One region of the Rhizobium sp. BT-226 genome, then DNA from elsewhere that is predicted to be linked to it. Evidence: predicted binding sites of a transcription regulator. Region 1 holds the regulator's gene; each other region holds the start of a gene.

Region 1 (4,313 bases):
TCGGTCTGGCGGCAAAGGAAGGCCGGAATCTGCAGGACGTCGACGATCTTTGCCACCTCCGCGCATTGCTCGGCGGTATGGACGTCGGTCAGGACAGGAAACCCGAATTCCTTCTTGAGGTCGGCAAAGACCTCCATGCCCTTTTCGATGCCGATACCACGTTCGGCCGACAGCGAGGTCCGGTTCGCCTTGTCGAAGGAGCTCTTGTAGACGAGGCCGATGCCGAGCTTTCCGCAAAGCTCTTTCAGCGTGCCGGCAACCATGAAGGCGTGGTCGCGGCTCTCCATCTGGCATGGACCGGCAATCAGCGACAGGCGGCCGGTATTGGAAAAGGTGACCTGGCCTTGGCCTTCGCCGATCCTGACTTCGGAATTCGTATCAGTGCTCATCGTGTTTCCTCGAAGGCGAAGAGCGTGCCCTGCCCGGGCGCGGGCTTCACCAGAATGCGGTTGTTCTTGCGCGTGTATGTCACCCCGTTAGCAGCCAAATGCGCTTCTGTCACGGCAAGATCGGCGACAGTGAAGAGGATTGCCCGGCCGCGTAGGCCGCGATCGGCGGATGAGCCACCAATGTCGAAATAGGCCTCCAGCCCTTCTGGCGTCATCAGGCTGATTTTGGCATTCGATGCCGCGATATTGACGCCGAAACCGGTTTTCTCGACTGCCGATTGCGCCACGGCAAGGCTGACGAAGGCAGCGAAGGCGGCCGGCTCCGGCGTGCAAAGCGCGATCTCGACTATGCCGGTGACGCCATTGGCATGTGTTTCAAGCGCGGCGCGGTCGGCCGGCAGCGGATTGACGCGCTCGACGGTGAAAAGCAGGAGATCAGGCGCGCGCAGGTCGCCGGCAAAAGCCAGCTTGAAGCCGGCGATCGTCTCGGAACCGTCCGGCATCGTCATCGGCCGGGTGAACTGCAGCATCTCGCCGGCGCTCGATCCGTTGCCGACGAAGTTTTGATGATCGATGCCGCCAGCCTTGCTGCCGAAGGCCAGTCCCGAAAGCCCCTCCTCGCCGCAGCGGAAGCGGAAGGCCTGGTTGCGGGCAGTGAAGACATTGCCTTGCCGCGCCGATGCCTCGCTCTCCTCGACGCTCGCAACCCCGAGCGGCTCCAGATAGGTCTTATCGGCAAAAAAGACGCAGGCATTCTCCGTTCCGAAGGGATGGCGCGCATCGGAGGCAACGGTGAAGCCGAGCTTGCCGAGCCTTTCGCGCGCCAGATCGATATTGACGACCGGCAGCACGACATGATCCAGCGGGTGCGGTTTGGCGGAATGCTCGTTCATCATGTCCCTCCTGGAAAGGTCAAGAGATGTGCAGCGCGACCTTCAATACAAGACTTGTGTCCCAATCCGGCGAATGAAAATAAAAATCTCAACGAGTTGGCGCCAAGTTTTACGGAAATTTAGCTACTTGCGGAACACATATGGAACATATAGTGTCTGTTCTGGATTTGTTTCAATCACGAGGTCACAACGTCGATGCTCACGCGCAAACAACAGGAGCTTCTCCTCTTCATTCATGAGCGCATGAAGGAATCCGGCGTTCCGCCATCTTTCGACGAGATGAAGGATGCCCTGGACCTCGCCTCGAAGTCCGGGATTCATCGCTTGATTACAGCGCTCGAGGAGAGAGGCTTCATTCGCCGCCTACCGAACCGCGCCCGCGCGCTCGAGGTCATCAAGCTTCCGGAGGCCTACAGCCCCAGTATCCAGCCCCGGCGCGGCTTTTCGCCGAGCGTCATCGAGGGCAGCCTCGGCAAGCCACAGCCGGTCGCCGCCCCTGCTCCTGCAAAGCCCGTCGCCGACAACGGCAATTCGGTCTCCGTGCCGGTCATGGGCCGAATCGCTGCCGGTGTTCCGATCTCGGCGATCCAGAACAACACCCACGACATCGTCGTTCCGGCCGACATGCTCGGCTCCGGTGAACATTACGCGCTGGAGGTCAAGGGCGATTCGATGATCGACGCCGGCATCTTCGACGGCGACACCGTGATCATCCGCAACGGCAGCACTGCAAGTCCCGGTGATATCGTCGTTGCCCTCGTCGATGACGAGGAAGCGACGCTGAAGCGCTTCCGGCGCAAGGGCGCCTCGATCGCGCTAGAAGCCGCCAACCCGGCGTACGAGACCCGGATCTTCGGGCCGGACCGCGTCAAGGTACAGGGCAAACTCGTCGGCCTCATTCGCCGCTATCACTGACATTGGCCAGGCCGGTTTCGGTAAAACTGTTGCTGCGCCAGTCATAGGCGCGATGGCGCATCCATGGCCGCGACAATGCATCGAATGCGGTTGCGACCTCCGGGCCGGCATCCGTGAAGCGCAACTCGATGGAACCGCTCCTGCGAAGCGTCTCACCGGTGAAGAGCGTCGCGCCTGAGCGGCAGCTGTTTAAGCGAAGGCGGACCGACGTCACGACGATATCGGCGGCGTCGCATGCCGAGCCTAGATAGGCGGCATTGTCGATGACGGTTACCACCTGACCATTGCCAAGCCTTGATGTGCACCAGGCCTTCTTGACGCAGGAAAAGCGGTTTGCGTCACCGCCCGCTGCGGCGGCCCGCATCGCGGTCCTTGCTTCGTTTTGCTGATCGCGGGAAAGCCCGACGCGGCGATCTTCTCCCTCCGGCGGGATAGCAGGACCGTCCAGCATCTTCGGCGGATCATGCTTCTGCAGGACCAGCGCTCTCTGCCACTGGTCGAAGATGAAATCCGGCGGTCTTTCACGGTTGGAAGCCATTGCCGCCGCCTCGACGATTGCGACGAGACTACCATCCTCCGAAATCACCAGATCCGGCGGCCGGGGAACCGGCAGAAGCAGCAGGATGAGCGTCGCGACCGCGATAATCGATGTGCCGATATGGCGCAACCGGGTGCGGAGCAGCGTCAGCAGCAGAAAGCCTGCCACGGCGACGGTGAAATACCAGGCGGGCAAGCGGCCGACGTCGATATTGCCATTCCAGCCGGACACCGTCTTTGCGACCGCGATCACCAGATCGAGGCCGAATCCGACGATCTTCCAGGCCCAAACATCCAAGCCGAAAGGCATGAGCAGCATTGCCAGCAAGCCGGCCGGCATAATGATGAAGGAGATGATCGGCATTGTCGCGAGATTTGCCGGCAGGCCGTAGGCGGTCAGGCGATGAAAATGCTCGATCGAAAACAGCGCGGTGGAAAAACCGCCGATCAACGAGGTCAGGAAGACGCCGCCGAAGAAGCCCGCAACGGTAACGAAGGGCCTGATGATCGGCAGCTTCAGGAAAGCGTTTTCGCGGACCCGCCGATCCTTCCACAGCTGATAGCCAGAGACCAGCGCCAATGTGGCGGCAAAAGACATCTGGAAGCTCGGACCCAAGACCTCGGACGGCGAAATGACAATGATGACGTGCGCGGAGAGAGCGACATTGCGTAGGCTGATCGACGGCCGGTCGAAGAAGACGGCGATCAACATAATGGCCATCATGATGAAAGCGCGTTCGGCAGAGACCGCAAAGCCGGAGATCAGGAAATAGGCGGTGACGGTGATGAGCGCGCCGGCGGCGGCAATCTTCTTCGTCGGATAGGCCTCGGCGACACCGGGAAAGAGGCTGAGCAGCATCCGCAAGCCGACGAAGAAGATTCCGGCCGACAGCGCCATGTTGAGACCGGAGATGGCGATGATATGCGCCAGACCGGACTGGCGCAGCGCTTCCGTCGTCGCATCCGAGATGGCGCGCCGCTCGTCCGTCACCAGAGCAGCGGCAAAAGCGCCGGTGTCGCCGGGCAGGATCGACCTTATGCGGTCGCCGATACCGCTGCGCAGCCGGTAGAGCCATTCCAGCAGCGCTTCGGTCGTCGATCTGGCCGCCTGCGGACCTGCCTGCACATCGACCTTCGTCGGCGCACCGTAGAAGAAGCCGTTGGCGCCGATGCCATCGAAATAGGCACCGAAGGAGAAGTCGTTGAGCCCGGGAAGCGCTGGGCCTGCCGGCGGCGTCAGCCGCGCTCTGCCAGTGATGATATCGCCGATCTCGAAGGCCACGTCCGCGCCGCGGGCGATTGCGGTGATGCGGTCCGGCGGCCGCTTCACCTGTGGCGCCTCAGTGCCGGTAACGGCAAGAATGTAGCGCCACCGCCCGCGATCATCACCTTCGCGCCGCTCGACACGGCCGGTCACCGTCGTCGTCACGGCGGAATCGAGGATCACGGTGGAAGCCCGCCGGCTCTCGAACTGCGCCGTGACCATGCCGCAGGCCACGAGTGAAAGCGCCAGCAGCGTTGCCCGCACTGCCGCCCGGCTGCGGCCGGCGATGAGAACCGCCACGGTCAGCGCCAACAG
Region 2 (4,313 bases), on a different contig from region 1:
GCGGTCGGCATTGCGGTTCTCACGATCTCGGATACACGCACGCCGGAAACGGACAAGTCAGGCGACACGCTGGCGGCGCGGATCACGGAGGCGGGGCACAGGCTGGTCGACCGGGGGATCGTGCCCGATGATCGCGAAAAGATCGCCGCGCGGGTGAAGGCCTGGACTGAGAACCAAGACATAGACGTCGTCATCACCACAGGCGGCACCGGCTTTACCGGCCGCGATGTGACGCCAGAGGCGCTGGAGCCTTTGTTCGAAAAGCGGATGGACGGCTTTTCCGCCATCTTCCACCGCATCTCCTACGAGAAGATCGGCACGGCGACGATTCAATCGCGCGCCACGGCAGGTGTTGCCAACGCCACGTTCATCTTCGTGCTGCCGGGTTCGCCCGGCGCCTGCCGGGATGCCTGGGACGGCATTCTGAAAGGACAGCTCGACTATCGCAGCGCGCCGTGCAATTTCGTCGAGATCATGCCGCGTCTGGACGAGCACCTGAAACGCGGCGCGACAAAATAGACTGCCTGCAACAGCGGCATTCTTATGTCGCAAGGCCCGGCAGGACGGGCATCGTGTCCCAGCTGTCACCCGACAGCAGGACGCAGCTTATGCCGTGAACATCCGTGACGATGAGGGTCCAAGTGCCGCTTTCGGCGGCATAGACCTCGAGAATGGCGTTCTGGTTGATCAGTCCGACTGCCGTGAGCTTTTCGGCGAAGTTCTTGTCCAGGAAATTGACGATTTCGGGTCGGCCTGCGCAACTGCGCATCATCTGCGATGCTGCCGAATGCGGATGCGCGATCACCAATGTCGGCAATATGACGGCCATGAGGCCGTAGATCATACTGCGTACGCCGTAGATCCTACCGCGTGTCATGACGCACCTCCTTTCGCCGGGTACCCGGCAGAAGAGGAGATTTTTCGCTGACCTGTTCTGCCGTTCACCGGCATTTCATGGCCATTCCGTTGCGAAGCGCGGCGCTTCGACGGCGCCATGCACTAATTATAGCGCGAAATCCTATTGGGCGCCATCTTTTGCGCGATGACGGGAGGAGCATGATACTCCTCCGAGGTTCGGCGACCCGCCCCTCATCCGGCTGCCGCCACCTTCTCCCCGTAAACGGGGCGAAGGGACATGCCGCACCTGCTTCCCTCAATCTCGACGCTGCGTTTGGCACGTCCCCTCTCCCCGTTTTTTACGGGGAGAGGGTTAGGGTGAGGGGCTGCCATTGGCGCGAAGGCAGGATGACGAAGAGCGGAATTGCTTAGCGTGCGGCGCGGGCGACCCAGGACGGAATGAGTTCGCTCGCGAGCTTGCGCGGCTTCTGGCCTTTGACGAATTCCGTAAGAGCCATCCCGCTTTTGGCGGTGGCGAGCGCCAGCTTCTTCGGCATCAGCAAACCAAGCTCCAGCGGCGGCACGGCCCGGCCGACACGCTGGAAGAACGGGCGCCGATAGCCGCGCGAAGCGGTGAAGCGCGCCGGCAGTTTGTTCAGTGCGACGTATTCGGCGATTTCATCGATCCAGCCGGCCTGTGGTCTCGCGCCCGGCTCGACGAAGAGCAGCCATTCACCGCGGGCGGAGCGGACGATGTCCTTGATATCCCATTGCGAATGGAAGCGGCAGCCCGCGGCGTCGGCGACCCGCGAGGTGCCGTCGCGCGAGCCGTGATCGAGTACGACCACGTCGCTCACCAGCCCCTCCACCGCGCCTGCCACCAATACCGATAATGTCTGTGCCAGCTCAGATTCCTGATCCTGACATTCGAGAACAACCGTCAACATTGACCATTTATAATGCGCCGCACAAATTTTTGCCAGCGCCGTTTTCCTCATTTTGTTCTTGCATTGTTCTCGTTTTGCGGATAGGAATTTAATCAGCAAAACGGGCGGAGGCGATGGCTTTCCGCCGCGGGAGAATCCGATGAGAGAGCAGTCCCTGGCAGGGCAGGCCGCATTCGCGCCTGCCAATACGGCAGATATTGCCGATGCGATGATCGTGTCCTCCGGTCTGAGAGTCGAGGTCGACCGGCGGCGTGGACGTGGGGCGGGACTGAACCCGACAGGTCGGTTCGAAGCACAGCAGCGCGAGACCGTCGACGATGGCTGGCAGACGTGGGAAGAGCTGCCGCCCTTCAAGACCGAAGTACAGGTCGAGAAGCCGCGCACGGCCATCACCCGCAACGAATCGCCGGACCTTTCCTTCGACCGCTCGATCAATCCCTATCGCGGCTGCGAGCATGGCTGCATCTATTGTTTCGCCCGGCCGACACACGCCTATATGGGCCTTTCTGCAGGGCTCGATTTCGAGACGAAGCTCTTTGCCAAGCCCGATGCGGCAAAACTGCTGGAGCGGGAACTCGCCAAGCCCGGCTACAAGGTGCGGGTGATCGCGATCGGCACCAATACCGATCCCTATCAGCCGATCGAGAAGGAATGGCGCATCATGCGCGGCATTCTCGAGGTGTTGAACAAGGCGAACCATCCGGTATCGATCGTCACCAAGTCGGCGATGATCCTGCGTGATCTCGACATTTTGCAGGAGATGGCAGCTAAGAACCTGGTGCGCGTCGGCATCTCGGTGACCACGCTGGATCGCAAGCTTGCCCGGACGATGGAGCCGCGTGCCGCCACACCGCCGCGGCGGCTGGAGACGATCCACACCCTTGCCGAAGCAGGCATCCAGACGGCTGTCATGGCCGCACCGCTCATCCCGGCGCTGAACGACCACGAGCTGGAGCGCATCCTCGAATCGGCCAAGGCTGCCGGCGCCGCCGAGGCGAGCTATGTCATCCTCAGGCTGCCGCTCGAGGTCAGCCCGCTGTTTCGCGACTGGCTGCTGCAGCATTATCCCGATCGTTACCGGCACGTGATGTCGCTGGTGCGCTCGATGCGCGGCGGCAAGGATTATGATGCCGAATTCGGCAAGCGCATGAAGGGCGCCGGTCCCTATGCCTGGCAGATCGCAAGGCGCTTTGAGATGGCCGCCCGACGTTTCGGCCTGACGCGCCGCAGCGTGCCGTTGCGCGACGACCTGTTCGTGCCGCCGGACGGCAGCGGCGTGCAGCTGTCGCTGCTCTAGCCTTTTGTTTTTTACGCAATTCCGGACGGAAAACCGCTTCGCACTTTTCCTGGAATTGCTTCAAGCTTGCGCATCGGCTTCTCGATAAAACCGCCCTGTTTTCGAGCTCCGAGCGCAATTCCCGCGGATGGCCCTGACCGCCACCATCCGCCGGACCGGTCCCCGGCCGCCGCCCTGATCCGGGGACTTGCGGGAAATCGGGTTGGCGTGCGAGGTTCAGCCGCATGAAACCTCGCACGCCACCCGATTCTCCCCTGCTTTTCGACACGGCACCGCTCGTGCCGGATTTCAAACTCGAGCTCAAAGCCCGCAAGGCCGGCCATTGGCCGGTCGCCGGCGCCGATGAGGCTGGCCGTGGGCCGCTGGCGGGACCGGTCGTCGCTGCCGCCGTCATCCTCGATCCAAAGCGCATCCCCGAGGGTCTGAACGATTCCAAGCAGCTTTCGGCGCAACGGCGCGAGGAACTGTTCGTGCAGATTCTGGCGACCGCGACCGTTTCCATCGCCTCCTCGAGCTCGACGCGCATCGACGAGACGGATATCCGCAAGGCAAGCCTCGACGCCATGCGCCGCGCCATATGCAGCCTCGCCATTCCGGCCAGCTATGTGCTGACCGACGGGCTCGACGTGCCGCCCGGCCTCGATTGCCCCGGACAGGCCGTGGTCAAGGGTGATGCCCGCTCGGTCTCCATCGCCGCCGCCTCGATCGTCGCCAAGGTGACACGCGACCGGATGATGGCGCGGGCCCATCGTGTATTTCCGGATTACGGTTTTGCCGCGCATGTGGGCTACGGCACGGCGCAGCACCGCGCCGGCATTGAGAGGCACGGCCCCTGTTCGCTGCACCGGATGAGCTTCAGGCCGTTGCGCAAGACCGAGGATGGTCCCGAGACGGACGAGCTGCTTTCTGAGTAGTGCGCTTTTCAGGAGACCGGCATGCCAAACGCAACGGCCAGGTTAGGAAGTCGGCGCGTCTTGCTCCCTCTTCTCCCCAGCGGGGAGAAGGTGGCCCGAAGGGTCGGATGAGGGGGCCTCACGGCAGAACATTTGTTGTTGTGCTGAGCGAAAGCGAAGGGAATGAATGCTGTACCGTGTGGCCCCCTCATCCGCCTGCCGGCACTTCTCCCCGCTGGGGAGAAGAGACAAGTGGCGGCGTCACGCCTCGTTCTCAGCCGTTCCGGCGTTTGAGGTAGAGGCTGCGAAAAAAGAGCTTTGCCAAAAACCAAAGGCCGG
Region 3 (4,313 bases), 1.1 Mb from region 1:
GTTCTTCCACATGTCGGTATAGCCGGACTCTTCGAGGATCTGCTCGGCAAGTTCGGTATGCGGCGTGTTTTCAAGCAGTTCCTGCCATCGGCGGAAAGATTGAATCACGTCGAAGAGCGCCTTTCGCGCCTTCGGCTTCAACTCGTCGGTCTCGATGATGTCGGCGGCCGCCGCAAGCATTGGTATATCGCGGGCGCGCGCGTAGTCGTGCAGCGCGCGCACCGTCGTGTCGCCGAGGCCGCGCTTCGGCGTGTTGATGATGCGTTCGAAGGCGAGGTCGTCGGAGGCTTGAGCGACCAGGCGGAAATAGGCCATGGCATCGCGGATTTCCAGGCGCTCGTAGAAGCGCGGGCCGCCGATGACGCGGTAATTGAGGCCGAGGGTGACGAAGCGGTCTTCGAATTCGCGCATCTGGAAGGAGGCGCGCACGAGGATCGCCATGTCGTTCAAGAGATGCTTACCGCGCTGGAGCTGCTCGATCTCCTCGCCGATGGCGCGGGCTTCCTCCTCCGAATCCCAGGAGGCGTGCACCTGCACCTTGACGTCGTCCGGATCGGAGCGGTCGGTGAACAGCGTCTTGCCGAGCCGGCCTTCATTATGGGCGATCAGATGGGCGGCGGCTCCGAGGATATGCTCGGTCGAACGGTAGTTGCGCTCGAGCTTGATGACCTTGGCGCCGGGGAAATCCTTTTCGAAGCGCAGGATATTGTCGACCTCCGCGCCGCGCCAGCCATAGATCGACTGGTCGTCGTCGCCGACGCAGCAGACGTTCTGCGGCTCGCCCTTGGCGCGTTGGGCGAGGAGCCTCAACCACATATACTGGGCGGTGTTGGTGTCCTGGTACTCGTCGACGAGGATATAGCGGAAGCGGCCGTGATATTCCTTCAAGAGATCCGGGTTCTTGCGGAAGATCGCGATCGGATGCATCAGCAGGTCGCCGAAGTCGCAGGCGTTCAGCGTCGTCAGGCGTGCCTGATAGGCGAAATAAAGATCGCGGCCGCGGCCATTGGCGAAGGCGCGGGCGTCGCCCTCGGGGATATCGGCAGGGCCGAGACCCCTGTTCTTCCAGGTGTCGATCATGCCTGCGAACTGCTTGGCCGGCCAGCGCTTGTCGTCGAGGCCTTCGGCCTGGATCAACTGCTTGATCAGGCGGACGACGTCGTCAGTATCGAGAATGGTGAAATCGGAGCGCAGCCCGACGAGTTCCCCATGGCGGCGCAGCAGCTTGACGCCGATCGAGTGGAAGGTGCCGAGCCAGGGCATGCCTTCGACGGCGCCGCCGACGAGCAAAGCGATGCGCTCCTTCATCTCGCGGGCAGCCTTGTTGGTGAAGGTGACGGCGAGGATCTGAGAGGGGAAGGCGCGTCCGGTGTTGAGGATATGGGCGATGCGGGTCGTCAGTACGCGCGTCTTGCCGGTGCCGGCGCCGGCGAGCACGAGGACGGGGCCTTCCAACGTTTCGACGGCTTCGGTCTGCTCGGGGTTCAACCCGGCGAGGTAATCGGGCCGCTTGCCGCCGTCGCGAGCCGCCATGGCGCGGGCGGCGATGCCGCCACCGGCGGCGGGCGCCCTTTCGGCGGGTGCGGCAGGCGGCTGCGGCTTGCGCGCCATCTCGCCCGGCTCTTCGTCGAAGAAGGGCATATCGTCGAAACTATTGCTCATGGCGCGTAATGTAGTGATTCGGGAAGGAAAGGCCAGAAAAGATGTTCTGCTTTCATTCCCGAGCCGGCGCTATTCCAGGCGGCATGTTGCGGGCGGCAATACCGCCGCCGAGCCCGGCTGCCGTCGGCGTGCGTGTGTGCGGGGCTAAAAATTTCCGATCGCGACGTGTCGGATCGGGCGCCGGTGAGGCGTCCTTGGGTCATCGGACAGCAGTCCGGATCACACCCATCAACAAGGAGGCCGATTCATGCCGAAGGTCGTTTCAAATCTCTGGTTCGCCGAGGAAGCGCGCGAAGCCGTCGAATTCTACGTGTCTGTTATCCCGGACTCGAGGATCGGCCGCACCACCATACTTCAGGCGGAAACGCCGAGCGGGCCTCCCGGCAGCGTCGAGCTGATCGAGTTCACGCTCGCCGAACAGGCATTTCTGGCGATGAAGGCCGGCCCGCTCGATAGCTTCAACCACTCCTTCTCGATCGCGATTCTTGTGGAAAGCCAGGCCGAGATCGATCGGATATGGGAGGCCTTCCTCGCCAATGGCGGCACGCCGGAGGCCTGCGGCTGGCTGAAGGACCGCTGGGGCCTTTCCTGGCAGATCGTGCCGCGCGTGCTGTCCGAGATGATCTCCGACAGCAACAGTGAGCGGGCCAGACGGGTGACCGAAGTGATGCTCGGCATGGTCAAGATCGATGTCGCCGCTCTGGAGAAGGCATTCAACGGCTGAGTCGCGCGGGTAGGCGCATGATCGCGATGCGGGGCGCATGGCTGGGATAGGCCGTTTTCCAGCATGTCTGGAGCGGATCGGCACACGCTGTCCCGCATCGACTTTGGGCAGATTGACCGCCAAATCGTCGATTTCTCCAGTGCTCGAATCACGGGCGACATTGCACACCCTTTTCATCTTTCTGTCACGTCGCGAAATGTGCTGATATCGCAATGGCATCCTTCTCAACTACAATAAGAGACAGTTTCGTAGAGTAAAAAAATAACCGGTGCATGCACGTTTTTGTGCATTGCCAGAAACAGCCGGTGAGCGTGGAATATACCTGTGAAACTATTGATTCTTAGGAATGTCGTGTCCATCTCCTTGGTATGACGACCTAGAGCCTGTGGCATTAACCTTGAATGGAGGGCCCATGCTGAGCGAATCCGTATTTGATGCGTTCACCCGCAGCTATGATGCGCGTCGCGAAACCGATATGTCGATCGCGGAGTATCTCGACCTTTGTAAAAAAGAACCGCTTGCCTATGCCAATGCGACCGAGCGCCTGCTGGCCGCGATTGGCGAGCCGCAGATGGTCGATACCGCCAGGGACACGCGCCTCGGCCGGATATTCATGAACCGGACTATCCGGATCTATCCGGCCTTTGCCGGCTTCCATGGCATGGAAGAGACAATCGAACGCATCGTTTCCTTCTTCCGGCATGCGGCGCAGGGGCTCGAGGAGCGCAAACAGATCCTTTATCTTCTCGGCCCGGTCGGTGGCGGCAAGTCATCGCTGGCGGAGCGGCTGAAGCTGCTGATGGAGGTTCATCCGATCTACGTGCTGAAGGCGGGTGATGAGATCAGCCCCGTTTTCGAAAGTCCGCTCAACCTCTTCGACCCGGACACGATGGGATCGCTCCTGCAGGAGCAATATGGCATTCCCCTGCGCCGCCTGAATGGATTGATGAGCCCGTGGTGCCTGAAGCGGCTTGATGACTTCGGAGGAGATATTTCCCGCTTCCGTGTCGTCAGAGTACAGCCTTCGCGGTTGCGCCAGATCGCCATCGCCAAGACCGAGCCTGGAGACGAGAACAATCAGGATATTTCGTCGCTGGTCGGCAAGGTCGATATCCGCAAGCTGGAGACCTATTCCCAGAACGATCCCGATGCCTACAGCTATTCGGGCGGCCTCAACCGCGCCAACCAGGGCGTGCTCGAATTCGTCGAGATGTTCAAGGCGCCGATCAAGATGCTGCATCCGCTGCTGACGGCGACGCAGGAGGGGAACTATATCGGTTCCGAGAATATCGGCGCCATACCCTTCTCCGGCATCGTCCTTGCGCATTCGAACGAAGCGGAATGGCAAACCTTCAAGGCCAACAAGAACAACGAGGCCTTCATCGACCGTATCTGCGTGATCAAGGTGCCCTATTGCCTGCGCGTCACGGAAGAGCAGAAGATCTACGAAAAGCTGATCGAGGGATCGGAACTCGCCGATGCGCCATGCGCTCCGGCGACGCTCGAAATGCTGGCCCGCTTCTCCGTGCTTTCGCGTCTGCGCAAACATGAGAATTCGACGTACTTCTCGAAAATGCGTACCTATGACGGCGAAAGCCTGAAAGAGACGGACCCGCGCGCCCGCAGTGTCCAGGAATATCGGGATGCCGCCGGCATCGACGAAGGCATGGACGGCATATCGACCCGCTTCGCCTTCAAGGTGCTCGCTTCCACCTTCAATCACGACACCACGGATATCGGTGCCGATCCGGTTCACCTGATGTATGTGCTGGAGCAGTCGATCCGCCGCGAGCAGTTTTCCGACGATGTCGAGAAGCGTTATCTGGAGTTCATCAAGGCCGATCTTGCGCCGCGTTACGCAGAGTTCATTGGCAATGAGATTCAGAAGGCCTATCTTGAATCCTATGCGGACTACGGACAGAATCTG

What was found. Region 1 encodes LexA, which represses DNA repair genes until DNA is damaged. Its sites were predicted from a motif close to TGTTCNNNNTGTGTTCNG; they were not measured.
Region 2: the regulator LexA is predicted to act here: its motif matches at 1,838-1,855, upstream of OIU37_RS14705 (PA0069 family radical SAM protein).
Region 3: the regulator LexA is predicted to act here: its motif matches at 1,705-1,722, upstream of OIU37_RS06840 (ATP-dependent helicase).

What each region holds. Positions count from the first base shown of each region.
Region 1 is NZ_JAOYTI010000001.1:280,997-285,309, reverse strand. Features, by position in the region: gene kdsA (3-deoxy-8-phosphooctulonate synthase) at 1-389, opposite strand, end outside; gene OIU37_RS01630 (VOC family protein) at 386-1,282, opposite strand; gene lexA (transcriptional repressor LexA) at 1,478-2,197, shown strand; gene OIU37_RS01620 (ComEC/Rec2 family competence protein) at 2,178-4,313, opposite strand, start outside.
Region 2 is NZ_JAOYTI010000002.1:899,003-903,315, forward strand. Features, by position in the region: gene moaB (molybdenum cofactor biosynthesis protein B) at 1-519, shown strand, start outside; gene OIU37_RS14695 (hypothetical protein) at 542-877, opposite strand; gene OIU37_RS14700 (glycosyltransferase family 2 protein) at 1,266-1,784, opposite strand; gene OIU37_RS14705 (PA0069 family radical SAM protein) at 1,924-3,081, shown strand; gene OIU37_RS14710 (ribonuclease HII) at 3,306-3,995, shown strand.
Region 3 is NZ_JAOYTI010000001.1:1,336,042-1,340,354, reverse strand. Features, by position in the region: gene OIU37_RS06840 (ATP-dependent helicase) at 1-1,662, opposite strand, end outside; gene OIU37_RS06835 (VOC family protein) at 1,910-2,386, shown strand; gene OIU37_RS06830 (PrkA family serine protein kinase) at 2,799-4,313, shown strand, end outside.